DNA from 4 places in the Streptomyces sp. Pv4-95 genome. Region 1 is predicted to be linked to each of the others. Evidence: riboswitches for the same ligand, from Rfam matches in the RefSeq annotation. Region 1 holds a riboswitch; each other region holds the start of a gene.

Region 1 (5,853 bases):
CGCTGCATCCAAGGGAGCGGCTGATTCCTTCAGCCGCCGGCCGGGGCCCAGGGGCTGCTGCGGAAGCGGATCTTGGAGTGGCGCGCCCGCAGTGGGCGCGCCCCGTCGTGGATGATCACGGCTCGTGGGGCGTGGTGATCTGATGAGCGGGCGCGGGCGGCGAGAACAGAAGACGACGGCGCCGTGTGGGTCCTGCGCGGCTCCACCGGGGGCATCACGGGCACCGGCGCGGTGAGCTTCGGTGCCTCGTCCGTAGGCATCGGAAACTCGGGGGACGGTCCCATGTTCGGGGACGCCACGGGGGCTCCTGAGCACGCAGACAGACAGTGGGAAGGGGCGGCACCGAAGGATTTCGGCGCCGCCCCTTCCGTTGCGCAAGCGTCGCATGCTCCAGAAACGGGATTGGCTGTCCTCGTTGACACCGACGGGACACGCCGGGCGTCTCGCACTTACTGCATCGAAGGATGTAGTGGGATGTCGTCGCTGCGGACGAAGAATCCGGTCCCGAGCGCCCCGACCATGGTGGGAAAGCGAGCAATACGGGGGGAGTTGGGGTGGCCGAGGTAATGGGGACGCAGTCGGTCGTAGCGGCGGAGGGGGCCACCGGGAGCGCAGGCTGCGGGGCGCGGGCGCGCCTGCCGTTGCTGGATGTGTTGCGTGGGGTGGCGATTCTCGGGACGTTGATGAGCAACGTCTGGATCTTCGCCGGGCCGGGCGCCGAGTGGGGCGTCCTCAGCGGGAACGCCGGAACCTCGATGGAGGCTCACTACTCGTCATCCCTTGCCGGGGTGGCGGAGACGATCTTCCGGTCCCTCGCGAACGGCAAGTTTCTGTCGATGCTGACGATCCTCTTCGGGGTCGGGCTGGCCATCCAGTTCCGGTCGGCTGCCAAGCGCGGGCAGCCGTGGCCGGGCCGGTACACGTGGCGGGCGCTGTTCCTCTTCGCCGAGGGGACCGTGCACTTCGTACTCGTCTTTGCCTGGGATGTGTTGATGGGGTACGCGGTGGTCGCGTTGCTGGTGGCCTGGCTGCTCACGCGTTCCGCGCGGGCCCAGCGCGTGACGTGGATCGTCATGGGCGGACTCCACCTGGTGGCGATGACGCTGCTCACGGCTGCCATGCTGCTCGCATCGGGCGGCGGGACGGATGGCGGACCCGACGCCGAGGCCGTGGCGCTGTACGCCAAGGGCGGTTACGCGGAACAGGTCGCCTTCCGGCTGTCGCACGCCATGGTGCTGCGCATGGAACCGGTGCTCTCCTTCGGGCTGTTGGTGTTCCTGTTCCTGCTCGGCGTACGGCTCTTCAGGGGCGGGGCCTTTCAGAGCGATGCAGCGGGGCGGCGCATTCGACGTCGGCTGGCCGGGTGGGGACTGGGGATCGGCCTACCCCTCACCACCTTTGCCGTGCTGGGCGGTTCGGACTTCTTCTTCCTGGAGCGGTACGTGGCGGCGCCGGTGCTGGCGATCGGCTACCTCGGCCTCGTCGGCATGGTGATGGACCGGCTCCGCCACCCGGGCCCATTGACCTCCGCCCTGACCTCCGTCGGCCGTACGGCCCTGTCCTGCTACGTACTGCAGAACGTGCTCGCCATGCTGGGCTGCTACGGCATCGGCCTGGGTCTGGCGTCCCGTTGGGCGGACAGCGGCCCGTGGTGGGTGATGGGTCTGTGGGCGGCGATGTGCCTGGTGCTGGTGATCGGGGCACGCCTGTGGCTGCGGCGGTTCGAGCACGGACCGCTGGAATCGGTGCAGAAGCGACTGCTACGGCGCTGACTCCAGCAGCCAGTCTCGGCCGGGAGCCTCAGCGGACGCAGGCGAGCGGCCGGACACTGAAAGGATCTTGGAGCCCACGACTTCCCCCTCAGCCGTTCCATTGGGATGCACACGGACGACGCTCAGGTGGATGTCGGGCTCCACCTGCTCCAGTCCGCGCTGGTCCACGTCAACACTCTGTTGTCGCAGCAGGTCCTCGCCGAACGGGCCGGGGCGAAAAAGCTGTCCGACGAGGACAGGCGCGGACCGACCGCGCTCTTCTGGTCGGGCATCAACCCGCACGGCACCTACCGTCTCGACATGACCAAGGGGCTGGACCTGCTGCTCCCGACCGTGCCCGGATCGCTACGTTTGACCAAGACCGCCCGGTGTGAAGGTGCCTCCGGGCGGGGCAGGGGCAGGGGCGGGTGGCGGAGGTCGGCGGAGGGTCGGCAAGCGGCATAGGTCGATCCGGTCACTCACGCCCGCTGAACCAGAGGGCCGCGCCCGGGAAAGCGGCAGTTACGGTCCGCACCTGAAGTGTGCGGGGGAGAGGTTGCCGAGCGCGATGTCCGTCCGGCACCCTCACCGTCCTCTCCCCGCCTGCATGAGCACACCAGAGGGCGCGTTAAGGTGTTTGGCATACCGGACACGGGGTGCCCCACCAGGGGGCTGAGATCACACCCGTCGAACCTGAACCAGTTCGTACTGGCGGAGGGATGTCTTCATGTCGTGGACGCATGTTTCCAGTGGGCTGACCGCCGACGGCAGGCCGGCCGCCTTCGACGGCCGGATGCCTGCGGCGCCCGGCGACCTGACCGTCGAGGCGCACGGCATCGAGCCGATTCCGGAGAGTAACCGCTACGGCACGGCCGGGCGCCTTTTCACCGTGTGGTTCGCCCCCAATCTGACCATGACCGGCGTCTTCACCGGCACGGTCGGCGTCGCGCTCGGCCTGGACTTCGCCACCGCGCTCGCTGCCGTCGTGCTCGGTACGGTCCTCGGTGCGGTGCCCACCGCCTACCTGGGGACCTGGGGAAGCCGGACCGGAGCAGGTCAACTGCCTCTGGCTGGGCTGGCGTTCGGCCGGGCCGTCGCGCTGCCCGGGGTCCTGCAGTGGCTGTCCTCCATCGCGTGGGACGCGCTGATCGGGCTGTTCGGCGGGGACGCGCTGGCCCGGCTGTGCGGCTGGCCCTTCTGGCTCGGTGTCCTGGTCATGCTGGTCGCCCAAGGTGTCCTCGGAGTCTTCGGCTACGAGGCGATCCACCGCCTGCAGATCGTCATGACGTTCGTGCTCGGCGCGGCCTTCGCGCTGATCGCCTGGCGGCTGCTGGACGGCGTGCACCCCGCAGCCCACGGCTCCGTCCATGGTGCGGACCGTGTCGGTGCTTTCGCCCTGACCAGCACCATCGCGCTGAGTCTCGCCCTGTCCTGGGCCCCGTACGCCAGTGACTTCAGCCGCTACCTGCCGGCCTCGACCTCGCGTACACGCATGTTCTGGTACACGCTGCTCGGCCTTGTGGTGTCCTTCGTGGCCGTCCAGACGCTCGGGCTGTGGGGCGCCTCCGTGCTGACCGACCAGACGGCCGGCGGGGTGAGCGAGCTCCTCGGCGGTGGGGCGCTGGGTGGCTTCGGGCTGCTCGCCGTGGCGCTGGCCGCGCTGTGCAGTAACGCGATGAACGACTACAGCGGTTCGCTGGCCCTGCAGACGGTCGGGGTGCGCATCCCGCGCCCCGCGGCCGCCGCCCTCGCGGCCGCGCTCGGATTCCCCCTCGTGCTGTGGATGCACGCGGCGGACACCACCGCGCGCTTCCAGAACGTGCTGCTGTTCGTCGGCTACTGGATTCCTGGCTTCGTCGCGATCGTCATCGTCGACTGGCGTGCGCGGGCCCGCGCACGGGGCGGAGCGGCGCTCGACATCGCCGCTGAGTCCGAGCGGCGACAGCCGGCCTACCCCGCCCTGCTCGCCTTCGCCGCCGCCTTCGCCGCCGCCATACCGTTCATGAACACCAGCCTGTACGTGGGCCCGATCGCGGACGCACTGCACGGCGCCGACCTGTCGTACTACGTGGCCTTCCTCGTGGCACTCATCGTCTACGCGCCCTTGCGGCTTCGTTCCCGCCGCTGACAGGGGCGGCGATCGCCGAGAGCATGCCATGGGTGCTCGCCCTGGTGCCCGTCGGCACGCTGCCCGCGCGAACGCACTGGCGGGGGAGCTGGGGCGGTGGCTGCGCCCGACAGCGGACCCGGGGCGACGCATCCGAGATCATCACGCTCGCGGGTACGGGAGGGGGCGGTCGCGGCGTGGACGCCTCCGACAGTGCCGAGGACGCCGAGGACGCGGCACGCTACGCGAGAAGTTCATGGCGGCAGAGGTGGCGATCTCCGGCACCAACTTCGCGATCGCCGAGACCGGCACCTGTCAGTGGTCGAGTCCGGGGGCTACGGCAGGATGCGCCTGGCCCTTCCCGAGACGCTGATCACCGTCATGGGCATCGAGAGGCTGCCCTCCACGTAGGGGGACCGCGGTTCCCTGACGCCGGGTAGTGGCAGATTCGCGAAAGCTGGATCAGGGGGGAGCCGGCGCCGGGTGGCGGCACCCGATCGCGCCACCGAGGCGCCCGCGCTGGTGCACAGCGCCCGACCGAGGGAGACCGGCGACCCTGACTGGCCATCAGGTGCTCGCCCAGACTGCCCTGGCGCGACCGCCGGCACCCGCGCCGGTACAGTTCGTTCGCCCCGCCTTCAGCCTCCCAACCGCCCATGGTCGGCCCGCTGCCCGCTGCCCGCTGCCCGCTGCCCGGGTCACCGCCTACGCAGGCTCTGCCACGGCCTACGCGGTGCCCGCGGCCGCACCGGTGACCACCCAACCCGATGCGCCGGCCGCGCGGAGCTCCGGGCGGCCGCAGTGACAGCAGCCCTTGTCGTGGCCGGGGTGGGCTGCGGAGTGCCATCGCTGGCCCACCCGTCGCTGGAGCGGGTGTGGCAGGTAGCGGGCGGCCTTTCCGACACCTCACAAAGACAGGATTGCTGACAGATCGCCGAGCAGGCACGTCAGATGCAGACCCACGGTCAGTGAGGCGTCCTGACGGTGATCGTGGTGGCAGCAGGACACCCCGTAGATGACCACTGCTCTCGTTCGCCGGCGATCATGAGACTGACATACGCCAGCTGATCCCCGCAAGGGTTTCCGCAGCGATTTGAGTTTTGTGCAGCTGATTTCGTTGAACACTGGCGTCTTGGCAGCGATATCGGTAGCGTACGGCCGCACCGGGCCCCGGCTCACCTGTCAGGCATGCCCCTGCGTGAACGGCGGGGCGCGGGCCTGGGCAGCCGACAGACGGCTCGCCCCTCACCTGCTTCCCGCGGGCAAAGGGGCGCCGGATGCGGCCCCCGGTCGTCTATGGCGGGACCGGCCCCGTCATGCATGGCTCGCGGCTTCGAACGCATCGCAAGCCCTCAGCCCAAGCCGCCACGTTACGAAACCCCGCTACGCCACCCCACTTGTGAAAGGGCTGACGTGAACCACCGCCAACTCTCCACCACGCTTCCGGAGACGGACCGCACCCGCCACCGTCGTCTGCGAGAACAGGGAAGCCTGGACCGTGCAGAGCTCAACGCGATCCTGGACGCAGGCTTCATGTGCCACTTCGGGGTGGTCGTCAACGGGCATCCCATGGTTGTCCCCACCGTCTACGGAAGCGACGGACAAAACCTCTACTTCCACGGCTCCGTGGCCAGCCGAAGCCTGGTCGCCTCGCCCGACGCGACGGTCTGCGTCACCGTGACGCATGTGGACGGCCTCGTGCTCGCACGGTCGGCGTTCGAGCATGGCGTCAACTACCGCAGCGCGATGGTCTACGGCATCCCGCGCCTTGTCACTGGCCCCGAGGAGAAGCTGGAGGGGCTGCGCTGCCTGACCGAGAACGCCACACCCGGTCAGTGGGACTACGCACGGCAGCCGAACCGTAAGGAGTTGGCGGCCACCGCCCTGCTCGCCATCTCGCTCGAAGAGGCATCGATCAAGATTCGCACCGGCGGCCCGGACGACGGCGACGGGCCCGACGCCGCCCTCGGAATCTGGGCGGGCGTCCTGCCCCTC
Region 2 (5,853 bases), 6.0 Mb from region 1:
CGGGCGTCCGTGCACAGATACAGCCGGGCGTCGGCCAGGGCCTGTCGTGCGGTGTCCATCGGGCGGTGTCCCCCCAGGTCGGCGGTGTACGGGCCGGACGGTCCGGCCCGTACACCCCTCGGATGCGGTTACGGATGCTGGTGTGTGCTGATGTGCGCGTGTTCGCGCCGGTGCGTCAGACGGCGAGCGCCTGAGCGCGGCGCTTCACCTCCGTGCCGCGATTCTCGCGCAGCGCCTGCGCCGGGGTGCCGGGCAGGCTCTCGTCGGGCGTGAAGAGCCACTCCAGCATCTCCTCGTCGGCGAAGCCGTCGTCGCGCAGGAGGGTCAGGGTCCCGACCAGGCCCTTGACGATCTTGCCGTCCTTGATGAAGTCGGCCGGCACGTGCAGTGCCCTGTTCTCGCCGCGGCGCACCGCGATCAGCTGGCCCTCCTTGACCAGCTGCCGGACGCGCGTCACCTCGAGGTCGAACTCTTCGGCGATGTCGGGGAGGGTGAGCCAGGCGGGGACGAGTCCATCGATGTTTGCGTCAATCTCGGTCACAGGACAAGCGTGCCACCTCGCACTGACAGCCGGTAGCCGGGCATCGCCGTAAGGGCCCCGCGGGCACACCGCTGGGTGAGCCGCGCGGGCCGCCCCGCCTGGTGGCCCGGCCCTCCTCCGGCGGCGCGGCGCCCGGTGAGCGCCCCGATCCGCCCGCTACCGGGCCGCCGATTTCAGCGGTACGGAGGCCAGTGCCGCACGGTCGGGATCCAGCCTCGTGCCGCGCTCGATGAGCTTGCGCCCCTGCGCGAGGTCCCGGGGGCGCCCCACGGCCAGCAGCGCCACCAGGGCGCCCTCGCGCAGCCACAGCACCGTCCATGCGGCGCCGGCCGGATCGCCGCGCCAGACCAGCGTGTCGGCCGCCGGGTGGTGGCCCGCGTACTGCACGAACCGGCCGAACTGCTCGGACCAGAAGTACGGGACCGGGTCGTAGACCATGCCGGGCGCGGCGCCGCGGGCGATGTTCTCGGCGACCGTGCGCGGGCCCTGGAGGGCGTTGTCCCAGTGGTGGATCAGCAGCCGGCGGCCGTAGCGGGCGGACGGGAAGGAGGCGCAGTCGCCGACCGCGAACACATCGGGGGCGGAGGTGTGCAGCCACTTGTCGGCCACCACGGAGCCGTCCTGCGGGGCCAGCTCGATTCCCGAACCGCCCAGCCAGCCGGTCGCCGGCCTGGCACCGATGCCGACCACCACCGCGTCGGCGGGCAGCGTCGTGCCGTCCGCCAGCTCGACCGCGCCCGGCCGAACGGAATCGACCGGTACGCCGGTGCGCAGCTCGGCCCCCGCCTCGGTGTACCAGCTGGTCATGTGGCCTGCGACCTCGGCGGGCAGCGCACCGGCCAGCGGGCGGTCGGACGCCTCGACGACGGTGACCGGGCAGCCGGACTCGCGGGCGGCGGTCGCGAACTCGGCACCGATCCAGCCGGCCCCCACGACGACGATGCGCTTCCCGGCGGCCAGCACCGGCCGCAGCCGCTCCGCGTCGTCGAGGGTGCGCAGCAGATGGACGCCCGGCTGCGACTCACCGCCCGGCAGGTGGATCGGATCGGCGCCGGTGGCGATCACGGCGTAGTCGTACGGCACCGGCCCGTCGGCCGTCTCGACGACATGGGCGTCCGGCGCCAGGCCGGTGACCGGCCTGCTGAGCTGCAGATCGATGCCGAGGGCGGGGAAGTCGACGTCGAAGGCGGAGCCGTCGGCCTTGCCGAGCAGCACCGCCTTGGACAGCGGGGGCCGGTCGTACGGCTGGTGGGGCTCGTCGCCGAGCAGCGTGATCGCGCCGCGCCAGCCCTGTTCGCGCAGCGCGACCGCGGTCTGCACACCCGCGATTCCCGCGCCGACGATCACCACGCGCGGCGTGCGGTCAGGGGCCTGGGAGGACTTGCTCTGCTCGCTCACCCGATCACTCTAGGACGGCGGGTCGCGCCGTTCGCAGCAGCGCGCAAGGAGATCTCTGACACAGCGTCACCGGGGCGCTCGCGGGTAGGCCGGCCCGCCGAAGGCCCGGGGGCGCTCCCTTACGACGTGTCGCGGGCGCGTATTAGGGTGACGGGTACACGCACTCGCGGGAGCCCGGACGCACCGGGCTGAGAGGGAGGCTGGCCGGCCTCCGACCGTACGAACCTGATCCGGGTCATGCCGGCGAAGGGAGGGGCTGGACGCCCATGCATCCACCTGCCACACCATCGGCTCCTGCGGACACGCACCCCGATGTCCTCGTCATCGGGGGCGGCATCATCGGACTGGTCACCGCCTGGCGGGCGGCCGGCCGCGGGCTGCGCGCCGCCGTGGCCGACCCCGCGCCCGGCGGTGGGGCCGCCCGCGTCGCCGCGGGCATGCTCGCCGCCGTCACCGAGCTGCATTACGGCGAGCAGACCCTGCTCGGGCTCAACGTCGCCTCCGCGGAGCGCTATCCGCGTTTCGCGGCCGAGCTGGAGGAGTCCAGCGGGCAGCGGATCGGCTACCGCAGGTGCGGCACCCTCGCCGTCGCCCTGGACGCCGACGACCGCGCCCACCTCCGCGAGCTGCACGCGCTGCAGACCCGGTCGGGGCTGGATTCGCAGTGGCTGACGGGGCGCGAGTGCCGCCGTCTTGAGCCGATGCTCGCGCCCGGCGTACGCGGCGGTCTGCGGGTGGACGGCGACCACCAGGTGGACCCGCGCCGGCTGGCGAGCGCCCTGCTGATCGCCTGCGAACGCGCCGGGGTGGCCTTCCACCGCAGCTGGGCGGAGCGGCTGACGGTCCAGGGCGGCCGGGCGGCAGGCGCCGGGCTCGCCGACGGCACCCGCCTGTCGGCCGGCCAGGTCGTGCTGGCCGGGGGCAGTCACAGCGGGCGGCTTGCCGGTGTCCCCGAGGAGGTGCTGCCGCCGGTGCGCCCGGTCAAGGGCCAGGTGCTGCGGCTGCGCATGCCGGAGCCGCCACGCGGGGGCTCGCCCCTGCTGTCGCGCACCGTACGGGCGGTCGTCCGCGGCGGCCCGCTGTATCTGGTGCCCCGGGAAGACGGGGAACTGGTCGTCGGCGCCACCAGCGAGGAGCTGGGCTGGGACACCACCGTCACCGCCGGCGGGGTCTACGAGCTGCTGCGGGACGCGCACGAGCTGGTCCCCGGCATCACCGAGCTGCCGCTCGTCGAGACCTGCGCGGGCCTGCGTCCCACCTCGCCGGACAATGCCCCGATGCTGGGCCCGACCGCGCTGCCCGGCCTCCACCTGGCCACCGGCCACTTCCGCAACGGGGTGCTGCTGACCCCGGTCACCGGCGACGCGATGGCCGAGGTACTGGCCACCGGAAACCTCCCGGAAGAGGCCCGCCCCTTCTCCCCCGCGCGCTTCTCCGCCACCGCCGGTGCGCGGCCGGAAAGCGCCCGCGCCCCACAGGAGCAGCCCGTATGAGCGCCCCGACCGTATCCGTGTCCGTCAACGGCGAGTCCCGCGACGTCCCCGCCGGCCTCACCCTGGACCGGCTCGTCGCGACCCTGTCCAAGGCGCCGGCGGGTGTCGCCGCCGCGGTCAACGAGACCGTGGTGCCGCGCACCCGCTGGCCCCTCACCCCCCTCGGCGACGGTGACCGCGTCGAGGTGCTCACCGCGGTCCAGGGAGGCTGATCCGCACCGATGGCCGATGATCTTCTCACCATCGCCGGGACCACGTTCCGGTCCCGTCTGATCATGGGGACCGGTGGCGCGCCCAGCCTCGACGTCCTGGAGCGTGCGCTGCTCGCCTCCGGTACGGAACTGACGACGGTCGCCATGCGGCGCCTGGACCCGACCGTGCAGGGCTCGGTGCTGTCCGTGCTGGAACGGCACGGCATCCAGGTGCTGCCGAACACCGCCGGCTGCTTCACCGCGGGCGAGGCGGTCCTCACCGCCCGGCTCGCCCGGGAGGCGCTCGGCACGGACTGGGTCAAGCTGGAGGTCGTCGCCGACGAGCGCACCCTGCTGCCCGACCCGATCGAGCTGCTGGACGCCGCCGAGACGCTGGTGGACGACGGCTTCACGGTGCTGCCGTACACCAACGACGACCCCGTGCTGGCCCGCAAGCTGGAGGAGGTGGGCTGCGCCGCGATCATGCCGCTCGGCTCCCCCATCGGCTCCGGCCTGGGCATCCGCAACCCGCACAACTTCCAGCTGATCACCGAGCGGGCCGGGGTCCCGGTCGTGCTGGACGCCGGTGCCGGCACCGCCTCCGACGCCGCGCTCGCCATGGAGCTGGGCTGCGCGGCGGTGATGCTGGCGTCCGCGGTGACCCGGGCCCAGGAGCCGGAGCTGATGGCGGACGCCATGCGGCACGCGGTCGAGGCCGGCCGGCTGGCGCACCGCGCGGGCCGGATCCCGCGCCGGCACTTCGCGCAGGCGTCCTCGCCCGCCGAGGGCGTGGCGGAGCTGGATCCGGAGCGACCCGCGTTCTGACCGGCGGGCCGCCCTCCGCTCCGGGCCCGGGAGCGGCGGGCGGGCACCGTCCGGAAACGGCGGTCCTGTCACCGTTCGGCTGCAGTACGCCGCGGGGGACCGCCGCGGCGTACTCCTGTCGGTGCTTCCTCGTAGACTCGTCTGCCGTGGATACCACCCTTCAGGACCCGCTCGTGGGCCAGCTGCTCGACGGCCGCTACCGCGTCCAGGCGCGCATCGCCGCCGGCGGTATGGCCACCGTCTACCGGGCCGTGGACACCCGGCTCGACCGCGTGCTGGCGCTGAAGGTCATGCACCCGACCCTCGCGACGGACCAGGCGTTCGTCGAGCGCTTCATCCGCGAGGCCAAGTCGGTCGCGCGCCTGTCCCACCCCAACGTGGTGGGCGTCTTCGACCAGGGCGCGGACGGCACCTACGTCTATCTGGCGATGGAGTACGTCGCCGGCTGCACCCTGCGCGACGTCCTGCGCGAGCGGGGCGCCCTGCAGCCGCGGGCCGCGCTGGACATCCTGGAGCCGATCCTCGCGGCCCTGGGCGCCGCGCACCGCGCCGGCCTGGTGCACCGCGACATGAAGCCGGAGAACGTCCTCATCGGCGACGACGGCCGGGTCAAGGTCGCCGACTTCGGCCTGGTGCGCACCGTCGACACCCAGACCACCTCCACCGGCGCGATCCTGGGGACGGTCTCCTACCTCGCCCCCGAGCAGATCGACAGCGGCACGGCCGACGCCCGGGTCGACGTCTATGCCTGCGGCGTGGTGCTCTACGAGATGCTGACCGGCGCCAAGCCGCACACCGGCGGTTCCGCGGCGCAGGTCCTCTACCAGCACCTGCACGAGGACGTACCGCCGCCCTCGCAGTCCGTCCCCGGCCTGGCGCGGCAGCTCGACGAGCTGGTCGCACTGGCCACCTCCCGCGATCCGCAGCAGCGCCCGCAGGACGCGGTCGCGATGCTGTCCCGCACGCGCGCGGTCCGTGCCGAGCTGACCGACGCGCAGCTGGACGCGGTGCCGCCGCAGGCGACGGCGCCGGCCGCCGACGGCACGGGCGCCGAGCGTACGGACGTCCTGCCGCGGCCCGGCGGCGTACAGCTGCCGCTGCCCGGTGCCGCCGGGGAGGCGGAGCTGAACCGCACCAGCCGTCTCGAAGTGCCCGCGGACACCGCGCCGCCCACGGACCGCACCACGCGGCTGCGCCGGGCGTCCGCGCCCGCGCCGCGCGCCGGTCTGCTGCAGCGGCGCAAGCTCGCCACCGTCCTCGCGGCCGTACTGCTGCTGCTCGGGGTGGGCACCGGCGTCTGGTACATCAACTCCGGCCAGTTCACGACCGTCCCCGCGGTGCTGGACATGACGCAGGCCAAGGCGGAGAAGACGCTGCGCGGCGAGGGGCTCGGCGTGAAGGTGGC
Region 3 (5,853 bases), 2.4 Mb from region 1:
CGCCCCGGCGGGTCCCGTGCACGACGCGGGCGACGCGGCGCAGACTCGGCCCATGCCCATCGTGCCCGACGCAGGCGGACACCAGGACGACGACCGGGACCCCCGGGACATCCGGGACGACCGGGATCACCGGGACGACCGGGGGGCTGCTCGGCTGAGCGGCCCCCTGTTCCGCGACGAAAAGCCGCAGGAGCCCATGCCCACCTCTTTCCCCGGTTCTCCCGGGCCCGAGAGCTCGCAGGACCGAGAGAAGCCGCAGAAGAAGAGCGCGGGCCGCAATCTGCGCGCCGCGATAGGAGTCGGTGTCGGCCTCGGCGTGGTCATCGCCGCCTCCCTCTTCGTCTACAAGCCCCTGTTCATCGGCGTGATAGCGATCGCCGTGGTCGTGGGCCTGTGGGAGCTGACCTCGCGGCTGGCGGAGCGCAAGGACATCCGCGTACCGCTGGTGCCGCTCGCGATCGGCGGCACCGCCATGGTGATCGCCGGGTATGTGCGGGGCGCCGAGGGCGCGTGGGTGGCGATGTCGCTCACCGCGCTGGCCGTCCTGGTCTGGCGGATGACGGACGCGCCCGAGAACTACCTGCGGGACGTCACCGCCGGGATCTTCGCGGCGTTCTACGTCCCGTTCCTCGCGACGTTCGTGGCCCTGATGCTCGCCGCCGAGGACGACGGCCCGCAGCGGGTGCTGACGTTCCTGCTGCTGACGGTCGTCAGCGACACCGGCGCGTACGCGGTCGGCTGGCGCTTCGGCAAGACCAAGCTCGCGCCGCGCATCAGCCCCGGCAAGACCCGCGAGGGACTCCTCGGCGCGGTGGCCTTCGCGATGGTCGCCGGCGCGCTGTGCATGGAGTTCCTGATCCAGGACGGTGCCTGGTGGCAGGGCCTGCTGCTCGGCCTCGCGGTCGCGGCCAGCGCCACCCTCGGCGATCTCGGCGAGTCCATGATCAAGCGCGATCTCGGGATCAAGGACATGGGCACCCTGCTGCCGGGCCACGGCGGCATCATGGACCGCCTCGACTCCTTGCTGCCGACCGCCCCGGTCGTCTGGCTCCTGTTCGTCATCTTCGTGGGCGCCGGCTGACGGGGACGGGCAGGACAACCGGCACGCGGCAGGAAGCGGCTGGAGAGCAGCTTTATGGGAAACCGCCCGGGCGATAGCGCCCGGGCGGTTTCTCGTTGTCCGGGGCGCGGTGGTGCTTCCGGGGGCTTGCCCATGGCGTGCCGGCTGCCCGTGGTCCTGCCCGGGGCCGACCTGGCGCCGCTGTCCGATGAGGCCCGAGGTGGTCACGGCGCCCGGGGTGACGGCCCCCACTCCGCCGGGGACCGGGGCGGTGCGGGCGATCTGCCACACTGGACGGACCATGCCTGCACCCGGAGAACTCACCTTTGTCGCGCCGCGCGGGGCCAAGAAGCCCCCGCGGCACCTTGCCGATCTTGAACCTGCCGAGCGCCGTGAGGCGGTCGCCGCGATCGGTGAGAAGCCCTTTCGTGCCAAGCAGCTGTCGCAGCACTACTTCGCCCGCTACGCGCACGACCCGGCGCAGTGGACCGACATTCCGGCGGCGGCGCGCGAGAAGCTGGCGGCGGAGCTGCTGCCGGACCTGATGAACGTGGTGCGGCACATCTCGTGCGACGACGACACCACCCGCAAGACGCTGTGGAAGCTGCACGACGGCACGCTCGTCGAGTCCGTGCTGATGCGCTACCCGGACCGGGTCACCATGTGCATCTCCTCGCAGGCCGGCTGCGGCATGAACTGCCCGTTCTGCGCCACCGGCCAGGCCGGGCTGGACCGCAACCTCTCGACGGCCGAGATCGTGCACCAGATCGTCGACGGGATGCGGGCGCTGCGCGACGGCGAGGTGCCCGGCGGCCCGGCGCGGCTCTCCAACATCGTCTTCATGGGCATGGGCGAGCCGCTGGCCAACTACAAGCGGGTGGTCGGCGCCATCCGGCGTCTGACGGACCCCGAGCCGGACGGCCTGGGGCTGTCCCAGCGCGGCATCACCGTCTCCACCGTCGGCCTGGTGCCGGCGATGCTGCGGTTCGCCGACGAGGGGTTCAAGTGCCGGCTCGCGGTGTCGCTGCACGCCCCGGACGACGAGCTGCGGGACGAACTGGTGCCCGTCAACACCCGCTGGAAGGTCCGCGAGGTGCTGGACGCGGCCTGGGAGTACGCGGAGAAGTCCGGGCGGCGCATCTCCATCGAGTACGCGCTGATCCGGGACATCAACGACCAGGCGTGGCGCGGTGACCTGCTGGGACGGCTGCTCAAGGGCAAGCGCGTCCATGTCAACCTGATCCCGCTGAACCCGACGCCCGGCTCGAAGTGGACCGCCTCGCGGCCCGAGGACGAGCGGGCCTTCGTGCAGGCCATCGAGGCGCACGGCGTCCCGGTGACCGTGCGGGACACCCGCGGCCAGGAGATCGACGGGGCCTGCGGGCAGCTCGCGGCCTCGGAACGCTGACCGCTCGCTGGTACCGTGTGATCGAACAAATGCACATTCCGACAGGGGAGCGCCACAGCGCTGAGAGTGCGGACGCGTCGTAGTCATACGGTGCCCGCAGACCCTTGAACCTCGCCCGGGTCATTCCGGGTAGGAAGTTCGGTCGTCACTCATGCTGTTGCGCCCCGCCCCGGTCGCTGCCCGGTACGTCCTTCGACGCCCCCGGCGGTGGACCCCGGGCGGGGCCGCGTCTCTTCCTGGCCAGCCAGGAGGAAATCAGTGAGCACCACCAGCAAGGTCATCGCGACCGCCCTCGCCGCCGCGGTCGGTATGAGCGCCCTCGCCGCATGCGGCGGCTCCGGCGGTGGGAGCGACACGGACGCCAAGACCGTGACGCTCGTCAGCCACGACTCCTTCAACGTGTCGAAGTCGGTGCTCGCCGACTTCGAGAAGAAGAGCGGCTACAAGGTCAAGATGCTCAAGGGCGGCGATGCCGGCAAGGCCGTCAACCAGGCGATCCTGTCCAAGGGCAACCCGCAGGGCGATGTGTTCTTCGGCATCGACAACACCCTGCTCTCCCGCGGCCTGGACGAGGGCATCTTCAGCCCGTACAAGGCCAAGGGCCTGGACAGCGTCCCGGGCGAGCTCCAGCTCGACAAGGCCGAGCACCGCGTCACCCCCCTCGACTACGGCGACACCTGCGTCAACTACGACCGCGCCTGGTTCGAGAAGCACAAGATCGCGCCGCCGAAGAGCTTCGACGACCTGATCAAGCCCGAGTACAAGGGGCTGCTGCTGACGGAGAACGCCGCGACGTCCTCGCCGGGCCTCGCCTTCCAGCTCGGCACCATCGCGAAGTACGGCGCCGACGGCTGGCAGGACTACTGGAAGAAGCTCAAGGCCAACGGCGTCGAGGTCGTCGACGGCTGGGAGCAGGCGTACTACGAGCGGTTCACGGGCTCCGCCGCCGCCAAGGGCAAGGGCGACAAGCCGCTGGTGGTCTCCTACGCGTCCAGCCCGCCGGCCGAGGTCCTCGACAAGAAGCCGCAGCCCGAGCAGGCGCCCACCGGCGTCGCGACCGGCACCTGCTTCCGCCAGATCGAGTTCGGCGGCCTGCTCAAGGGCGCGCGGAACGAGAAGGGCGGCAAGGCGCTGCTGGACTTCCTGCTGAGCAAGCAGTTCCAGGAGGACGTGCCGCTGCAGATGTTCGTCAACCCGGCCCGCGAGGACGCCGAGCTGCCCGAGGTGTTCACCAAGTACGGCGCGACGATCGACAAGCCGGCGACGCTCGCCCCCGAGAACATCACCGAGAACCGCGAACAGTGGATCAAGCAGTGGTCCTCGCTCGTTCTGAAGTAGCCCACGGCCGCCGCGGGAACACCGCGCGGGGAACGGCGGTGCGGCTCGGCCTGATGGCCCTGCCGCTCGCCTTCTTCGCGCTGTTCTTCGCCTACCCCGTCGTCTCGATCGTCGGGCGGGGGCTGAAGGACGGCGGGCAGTGGCAGCTCTCCCGGATCGGTGAGGTGATCGGCGACCCGGACCTGCTGCACGTCCTGTGGTTCACCGTCTGGCAGGCGGCCGCCTCCACCGCGCTGACGCTGCTGATCGCGCTGCCCGGCGCGTATGTCTTCGCGCGCTTCGACTTCCCCGGCAAACAGCTGCTGCGGGCCGTCGTGATGGTGCCGTTCGTGCTGCCGACCGTCGTCGTCGGCTCGGCGTTCCTCGCGCTGGTCGGGCGGGGCGGCCTGCTGGACGACCTGTGGGGCGTACGGCTGGACACCTCGGTGTGGGCGATCCTGCTGGCGCATGTCTTCTTCAACTACGCGGTGGTCGTACGGACCGTCGGCGGCCTGTGGGGGCAGCTCGACCCCCGTCAGGAAGAGGCCGCCCGGGTGCTGGGCGCCGGACGGTTCGCGGCCTGGCGGCGGGTGACGCTGCCCGCGCTGGGACCGGCCGTCGCGGCCGCCGCCCTGATGGTCTTCCTCTTCACCTTCACCTCCTTCGGGGTGGTGCAGATCCTGGGCGGCCCCACCTTCTCGACGCTGGAGGTCGAGATCTACCGGCAGACCGCCGACTTCCTGGACCTGCCGACCGCGGCGGTCCTGACCCTGCTCCAGTTCGCCGCGGTCCTCGGCCTGCTGGCGCTGCACGCCTGGACGGTGCGCCGCCGGGAGTCCGCCCTGCGGCTCGTCGACGCGTCGCAGACCGCGCGGCGGCCGCGCGGCGCCGGGCAGTGGGCGCTGCTGTGGAGCACGCTCACCGTCATCGCCGTGCTGCTCATCGCTCCGCTGCTGGTGCTCGCGGAGCGCTCGTTCGCCGGTCCGGACGGCTACAGCACGGTCTTCTACGCGACGCTTCGCTCGGCCGCGACCGCCGACAGCACCTTCGCCGTCGCCCCTCTCGAAGCGCTGTGGAACTCCCTCGGCTACGCGGCCGTCGCGACGCTGATCGCGCTGGTGATCGGCGGTCTGGCGGCCGCCGCCCTGACCCTCCCCGCCTCGCGCCGCCGCGCCGCGGGCAAGGCCCCCGCGGCAGGCCGGCTCGTCCGCGGGTTCGACGCGCTGCTGATGCTGCCGCTCGGGGTCTCGGCGGTGACCGTCGGCTTCGGCTTCCTGATCACGCTCGACCGGCCACCGCTGGACCTGCGCTCCTCGTGGTGGCTGGTGCCGCTCGCCCAGGCACTGGTCGGGGTGCCGTTCGTGGTCCGGACGATGCTGCCCGTGCTGCGGGCGGTGGACGGCCGGCTGCGGGAGGCCGCCGCGGTGCTCGGCGCCTCACCCTGGCGGGTGTGGCGCGAGGTGGACCTGCCGATGGTGCGGCGGGCGCTGCTGATCGCCGCCGGCTTCGCCTTCGCCGTGTCGCTCGGCGAGTTCGGGGCCACCGTCTTCATCGCGCGGCCCGACCAGCCGACCCTGCCGGTGGCCGTCGCACGGCTGCTGGGGCGGGCCGGCGAGCAGAACTACGGGCAGGCGATGGCCCTGTCGACCGTCTTGATGGTGGTGTGCGCCGGGGCCCTGCTGGCCCTGGAGCGCCTCCGCCTCCGGCCCCGCACGGGCACGGCCGGGGGAACCGCCGACCACACCGGGGAGTTCTAGATGACCGCACAGGACCTGACCGCCGGTCAGGAGTTGCTGCGACTGGGCGGCGTGACCGTCCGGTTCGACAACCCCGGTGGACGGCCCGCACTGGACGCGGTGGACCTGGATGTCGTCGCGCACGAGATCGTGTGCGTCCTGGGGCCGAGCGGCAGCGGGAAGTCCACTCTGCTGCGGGTCGTCGCCGGACTCCAACAGGCCCACGCGGGGCGGGTGTTGCTGGAGGGGCGGGACCAGGCGGGAGTGCCCACGCACCGGCGCGGGGTCGGCATGATGTTCCAGGACCACCAGCTCTTCCCGCAGCGCGACGT
Region 4 (5,853 bases), 4.0 Mb from region 1:
ACCGCGGCCCGGACGGTATCGGCGTCATCGACCTCGTCATGCAGCTCTCCGCGGAGGCCGCGGCGGCCGGTGGCTACTGCAAGGCCCTGATGGGCAACCACGAACTTCTGCTGCTGGGCGCCAAGCGGTTCGGCGACACCCCCGTCCAGTCCGGCGCCGGCACGGCCTCCTTCCAGGCCGCCTGGCTGCTCAACGGCGGCCAGAAGTCCGACATGGACCGCCTGGAGGACCACCACCTCCAGTGGATGGCCCGCCTGGACGCCGTGATGGAGGAGGACGGGCATCTGCTCGTGCACTCCGACACCACCGCCTACCTCGAATACGGCGACTCCATCGAGGCCGTCAACGACACCGTCCACGACGTGCTCACCCGCAGCGACGCGGACGAAGTGTGGGATCTGTTCCGCAAGTTCACCAAGCGCTTCGCCTTCCGCGACGAGACCGGCTCGCAGGCGGTGCGCGAACTGCTGGACGCCTACGGCGGCACGCGCGTCGTCCACGGCCACAGCCCCATCCCGTATCTGCTGGGTGAGGTCGGCGGGGAGGACGGCGAGAGCGACGGTGTCGCCGTCGACGGCCCGCATGTCTACGCCGACGGCCTCGCCATCGCCATGGACGGTGGCGTCACGATGGCCGGAAAACTGCTGGTCGTTCAACTTCCGCTGGCCGACTGAGCGTTATCCGCGCAGGTCTGCGCCGGGCCGGGGACGTACGGCGGCCCGGCGGGCCGGGGCCGATCCGGTAATGGACTGGCTCAATTTCCGGAAACACCCTGTAACCCCGTGCCAAAAACGCTCTACCATCGGTCTATCCGTAGCAGGCTCTCCTCCGTTTCCGCCCACCGCCCGGCCACGCCGGCCCGTACGGCCCTACGGAGCATCGGGGGATGCACATGAACAGCGCTCCGCACCTGCTGAATGAGGACCGCGAGGAATTCGCGCGGATCCTTGATGACGCGCTGCGTACCGCCGAATACCGCCCGGACCACCTCGCTTCCGACGCGGGCAACGACCTCGACACCGAACAGCTGCGCACGATGGCCCTCGGCGCCACCAGCGCCATCGCCGCCTGCGCGACGGCTGAATACCAACGCTATGTGGAACTCCGCACCGCACTGCGGGCGGCACCGTCCGCGGTGTCGGCCGAAGCGGCGGACGGCCAGGAGGACGCGGCAGCCGGGCAGGAGCACGTTCCGGCCACGGCCGCGATCGAGGCCCCGGGGACGGCAGGCGCGGGGCTGGCCGCCATGATCGCCGTCCTCGCACCGGTCCTCGCCGGCATCGCCGCCATCCTCTTCCTCCTCATCGGCTACGTCCTGCGCGCCTTCGGCCCGGACCAGGCCGCGGCGCGCCCGCTGATCAGCGTCGGCTGGATCTTCGCCGCGCTCACCGCGACGGGCGCCCTGATCGCCATGGGCGGCCTCGTCGTCACGGCGCTGCGCAACGGCTCGTCGTCCGCACCCGACGTGAGAGAGGACGCGGCGGACGAGGAACTCCACCGCGCACACGACGAGTGGCGGCACGCCCTCCTGGAGCGCGGCCTGCTGCCGTTCCTCCGCGAGGCGCGCAGCGACACCGCACGGGGCCCGGATCCCGACCCTTCGCGTTACGTCCCCCGGCCGCACTCCGAGCCCAAGAGCCGCATCCCCACCCTGGGCTACTCCCGCCCCGACTTCACCAGCCCCGACAGCGGCTCCGCCTCGCGCCCCCGCTACTCCAGCCCCGACTTCACCAGCCCCGAATACGGCGGCCCGGACCACAGCCCGGAATAACAACCGCGCACGGCCGGCGCCCGTTCGCCGGGTCCGCTCTTCCTCTGCCCAGGGGCCCTCCCCGGGACGGCAACCCCAACGGCCCGCCATTCACACCCGCGTGGATTCCGCCAATGCCCACGGAGATCCCCTCGGCACCGACCGAATTCCCGCTCCTGATCCGGCGCGAACACGACGGCATCCTCCGCCCAGAGTTCGCGACGGCCTCGGGATGCCTTTCACGGTGAGCGCCTGAGGGCGCATATGATGGCAGGCGCGCTCATTTCCGTACGCAGCGGGCGTTAAGAAATCAGCTCAATGATCCCAACTGATACGCAGAATGCGGCGCCTTGATTTCTCTTTCGGGGCGCCGCACCTCAACACCCTTAACGATGCGCCCTGGCCAGCGACGCCGAAGCGCCGTCGCCGGATGGGGAAGCTTCCGGCGACGGCGCTCGGTTGGTTCGGGTCGGGTCGCAGCAGGGGTCAGTCGGCGAGGGGCAGGTAGACGCGATTGCCTGCTGCTGCGAATTCCTTGGACTTCTCTGCCATGCCGGCCTCGGGGTCGATCGCCAGGTCGCCGCCGTGTTCGCGGCGGATGTCCTGGGAGATCTTCATGGAGCAGAACTTCGGGCCGCACATCGAGCAGAAGTGGGCCGTCTTCGCCGGTTCCGCGGGCAGCGTCTGGTCGTGGAAGGACCGGGCGGTGTCCGGGTCGAGGGCCAGGTTGAACTGGTCCTCCCAGCGGAACTCGAAGCGGGCGTCGGAGAGCGCGTCGTCCCATTCCTGGGCGCCTGGGTGGCCCTTGGCGAGGTCCGCCGCATGGGCCGCGATCTTGTAGGTGATGACGCCGGTCTTGACGTCGTCGCGGTCCGGCAGGCCCAGGTGCTCCTTGGGCGTGACGTAGCAGAGCATCGCGGTGCCCCACCAGGCGATCATCGCGGCACCGATACCGGAGGTGATGTGGTCGTAGGCGGGCGCGATGTCGGTGGTCAGCGGGCCGAGGGTGTAGAACGGCGCCTCTTCGCAGATCTCCTGCTGGAGGTCGATGTTCTCCTTGATCTTGTGCATCGGGACGTGTCCCGGGCCCTCGATCATCGTCTGGACACCGTGCCGCTTGGCGATGGTGTTCAGCTCCCCGAGAGTGCGCAGCTCGGCGAACTGCGCCTCGTCGTTGGCGTCCGCGATGGAGCCGGGGCGCAGGCCGTCACCGAGTGAGTAGGTGACGTCGTAGGAGGCGAGGATGTCGCAGAGTTCCTCGAAGTGCGTGTAGAGGAAGGACTCCTGGTGGTGCGCCAGGCACCAGGCGGCCATGATCGAGCCGCCCCGCGAGACGATGCCGGTCTTGCGGCGGGCCGTGAGGGGCACGTAACGGAGCAGCACGCCGGCGTGCACCGTCATGTAGTCGACGCCCTGTTCGGCCTGCTCGATGACGGTGTCCTTGTAGATCTCCCAGGTCAGCTCCTCGGCCTTGCCGTCGACCTTCTCCAGTGCCTGGTAGAGGGGGACGGTGCCGATGGGGACGGGGGAGTTGCGCAGCACCCACTCGCGCGTGGTGTGGATGTTGCGGCCGGTGGAGAGGTCCATGACCGTGTCGGCGCCCCACTGGGTCGCCCAGGTCATCTTGTCCACCTCCTCCTCGATCGAGGAGGTGACCGCGGAGTTGCCGATGTTGGCGTTCACCTTCACCAGGAAGTTCTTGCCGATGATCATCGGCTCGATCTCCGGGTGGTTGATGTTGGCCGGCAGCACCGCGCGTCCCGCCGCGATCTCGTCGCGCACGAACTCGGGCGTGACGTTCTCGCGGATGGCGACGTACTCCATCTCCGCGGTGACCTCCCCGCGCTGCGCGTACGCGAGCTGGGTGACGGCGGCGCCGTCCCGGCCGCGGCGCGGCAGACGGGGGCGGCCCGGGAAGACCGCATCGAGGTTCTTGAGGCCGCCGCGCGGCGAGGTGTGCTTGAGGCCGTCGTCCTCCGGCCGCAGCGGCCGGCCCGCGTACTCCTCGGTGTCGCCCCGCGAGACGATCCAGTTCTCCCGCAGCGGCGCGAGACCGCGGCGGACGTCGGTCTCGATCTGGGGATCGGTGTACGGACCTGACGTGTCGTAGAGCGTCACGTCCTTGCCGTTGGTGAGGTGCACCTTCCGGACCGGGACCCGAAGGTCGGGCCGCGAACCGGAGACATAGCCCTTGTGCCAGCCGATCGTCGGCTCGACGCCGTCGCCGGCACCGTTTTCGGGCGTGCGTGCATCCTGCAGAGTCATATTGACCCAACTCCCTACGCCGGCATTACCCGGTAACAGGTTCGGCGGTCGACGCAGCGATTTCCCGTGGGTTGCGTTCCGGCGTCTGCCGGACGTCCCGCGGAGGTCAGCGCCCTCTCAGCCCGGTGCTCCGAGCTCCCGCGATTGCAAAGTGCCACCACGGTAGCTGCCGATGCGGCGCGGTGGCCAGGGGGCCCCTGGGTTCTTGCGATGATCGGGCGGTGAGCAGCCAGGAGCCCCATACGCATTCCCACGCGCACGGCCACGCGCCTGCCGCGCCGGTGTCCCGTCATCTGCGCAAGGTCATCGCGGCCGTGCTGATCCCGTTCGCCGTCGCGGTGGTCGTCGGTCTGGCCGTGCTCTGGCCCGGCGGCGCGCCCTCTCACAAACCGTCCGGTGTGGGCTTCGACCAGCCCACCGAGCAGGCGACGGTGCTCCAGGTGGACAAGGTCAACTGCGCCGACGTCCATGCCGAGCAGCAGCCGCAGCCCACGCCGCCGCCGGGGCAGCCACCGAGCGGGGGGTCGACGACCGGCAAGGACTGCGAGCAGGTGACGATCAAGGTCACCACGGGCGAGAACGCCGGGCGGACGTTCCAGACGGTGGTGACCCCGGACGCCTCGCGGCACTACACGACCGGGCAGGACGTGGTGGTCGCGTACTCCCCCAAGGCGCCCAAGGATCTGCAGTACTCGGTCAGCGACGTCGACCGGAGCTTCCCGATGTGGGTGCTCGCCGCGATCTTCGCGTTCGCGGTCGTGGCCGTAGGACGACTGCGCGGGGTTCTCGCGCTGGTGGCGCTGCTGGCGAGCTTCGGCGTGCTGACGCTGTTCATCCTCCCGGCCATCCTGCAGGGCTCCAATCCGCTGGTCGTGGCGGTGGTCGGGGGCAGCGCGATCATGCTGATCGCGCTCTATCTGTGCCACGGGCTGACCGCCAGAACGTCGGTCGCCGTACTCGGGACGCTCGCCTCACTGCTGCTGATCGGCCTGCTCGGGTCGGTGTTCGTCGGCTGGGCGCTGCTGACCGGTAACACCGACGACACCACCGGGCTGGTGCACGGCCTGTACCCGGACATCGAGATCCGGGGCCTGCTGCTGGCGGGGATCATCATCGGCTCGCTGGGTGTGCTCGACGATGTGACGGTGACCCAGACCGCCGCGGTCTGGGAGCTGAAGGAGGCCAATCCGTCGGCGAGTTGGCGCACGCTCTACAGCGCGGCGATGCGCATCGGACGGGATCACATCGCGTCCGTCGTCAACACGCTGGTGCTGGCCTACGCGGGCGCCGCACTGCCGCTGTTTTTGCTGTTCTCGATCGCACAGAGCGATGTGGGGACCGTCGCCACGAGCGAGGTGGTCGCGGAGGAGATCGTGCGCACGCTGGTGGGCAGCATCGGGCTCGTCGCCTCGGTGCCGCTGACGACGCTGCTCGCGGCGATGGTCGTCTCCGCGGACCGCAAGGGGCAGAGCACGGCGGCGCCCGGCACCGCACCGGACACCGGCGCCTCCTCACCGGGCGCTGCCGACGGCTTCGGGGCACAGCGAAGCGCCGCGCGGGGGCGGTCCGGACGGCGCGGGTCGCGGGGCAGGCGCCGAAAGCAGTGAGGACCGGCACGGCCGGGTCGGCGGGGCATGACCGACTGGGCCGGCCCTTCGGGGCATCAGCCGGCCGGCGCCTCCGTGAGGATCCGGTCCAGTACGGCCTCCAGCGTGTCGAAGACCTCTTCCTTGCCGAGCGGCACCAACCGGTCCGTCCGGTCCAGGAAGGCGACCAGCGGGGGCGCGCTGACCCGGAACAGGGCCTTCTCCGCACCGACTTGGAGGCTGATGAAGATG

What was found. A riboswitch is a leader RNA that binds a small molecule or an ion and turns the genes downstream of it on or off. The one in region 1 is predicted to bind thiamine pyrophosphate.
Region 2: it holds a riboswitch for thiamine pyrophosphate, as region 1 does, so the genes downstream of both, thiO (glycine oxidase ThiO) here and QOM21_RS00420 (purine-cytosine permease family protein) in region 1, are expected to answer to the same signal.
Region 3: it holds a riboswitch for thiamine pyrophosphate, as region 1 does, so the genes downstream of both, QOM21_RS10790 (thiamine ABC transporter substrate binding subunit) here and QOM21_RS00420 (purine-cytosine permease family protein) in region 1, are expected to answer to the same signal.
Region 4: it holds a riboswitch for thiamine pyrophosphate, as region 1 does, so the genes downstream of both, thiC (phosphomethylpyrimidine synthase ThiC) here and QOM21_RS00420 (purine-cytosine permease family protein) in region 1, are expected to answer to the same signal.

The regions. Positions count from the first base shown of each region.
Region 1 covers NZ_CP127172.1:89,666-95,518, reverse strand. The annotation lists gene QOM21_RS00430 (DUF418 domain-containing protein) at 684-1,772, shown strand; gene QOM21_RS00425 (Tn3 family transposase) at 1,878-2,216, shown strand; TPP riboswitch at 2,394-2,488, shown strand; gene QOM21_RS00420 (purine-cytosine permease family protein) at 2,479-3,879, shown strand; partial or broken gene QOM21_RS00415 (LUD domain-containing protein) at 4,091-4,257, shown strand; gene QOM21_RS00410 (pyridoxamine 5'-phosphate oxidase family protein) at 5,272-5,853, shown strand, end outside.
Region 2 covers NZ_CP127172.1:6,115,608-6,121,460, reverse strand. The annotation lists gene thiE (thiamine phosphate synthase) at 1-59, opposite strand, end outside; gene QOM21_RS26790 (Rv2175c family DNA-binding protein) at 176-541, opposite strand; gene QOM21_RS26785 (NAD(P)/FAD-dependent oxidoreductase) at 698-1,939, opposite strand; TPP riboswitch at 2,096-2,208, shown strand; gene thiO (glycine oxidase ThiO) at 2,206-3,432, shown strand; gene thiS (sulfur carrier protein ThiS) at 3,429-3,644, shown strand; gene QOM21_RS26770 (thiazole synthase) at 3,654-4,448, shown strand; gene pknB (Stk1 family PASTA domain-containing Ser/Thr kinase) at 4,595-5,853, shown strand, end outside.
Region 3 covers NZ_CP127172.1:2,460,949-2,466,801, reverse strand. The annotation lists gene QOM21_RS10800 (phosphatidate cytidylyltransferase) at 1-1,081, shown strand, start outside; gene rlmN (23S rRNA (adenine(2503)-C(2))-methyltransferase RlmN) at 1,362-2,468, shown strand; TPP riboswitch at 2,502-2,622, shown strand; gene QOM21_RS10790 (thiamine ABC transporter substrate binding subunit) at 2,727-3,806, shown strand; gene QOM21_RS10785 (ABC transporter permease) at 3,782-5,542, shown strand; gene QOM21_RS10780 (ABC transporter ATP-binding protein) at 5,543-5,853, shown strand, end outside.
Region 4 covers NZ_CP127172.1:4,094,968-4,100,820, forward strand. The annotation lists gene QOM21_RS17950 (metallophosphoesterase) at 1-674, shown strand, start outside; gene QOM21_RS17955 (hypothetical protein) at 887-1,771, shown strand; gene thiC (phosphomethylpyrimidine synthase ThiC) at 2,237-4,015, opposite strand; TPP riboswitch at 4,010-4,167, opposite strand; gene QOM21_RS17965 (YibE/F family protein) at 4,237-5,622, shown strand; gene QOM21_RS17970 (SsgA family sporulation/cell division regulator) at 5,679-5,853, opposite strand, start outside.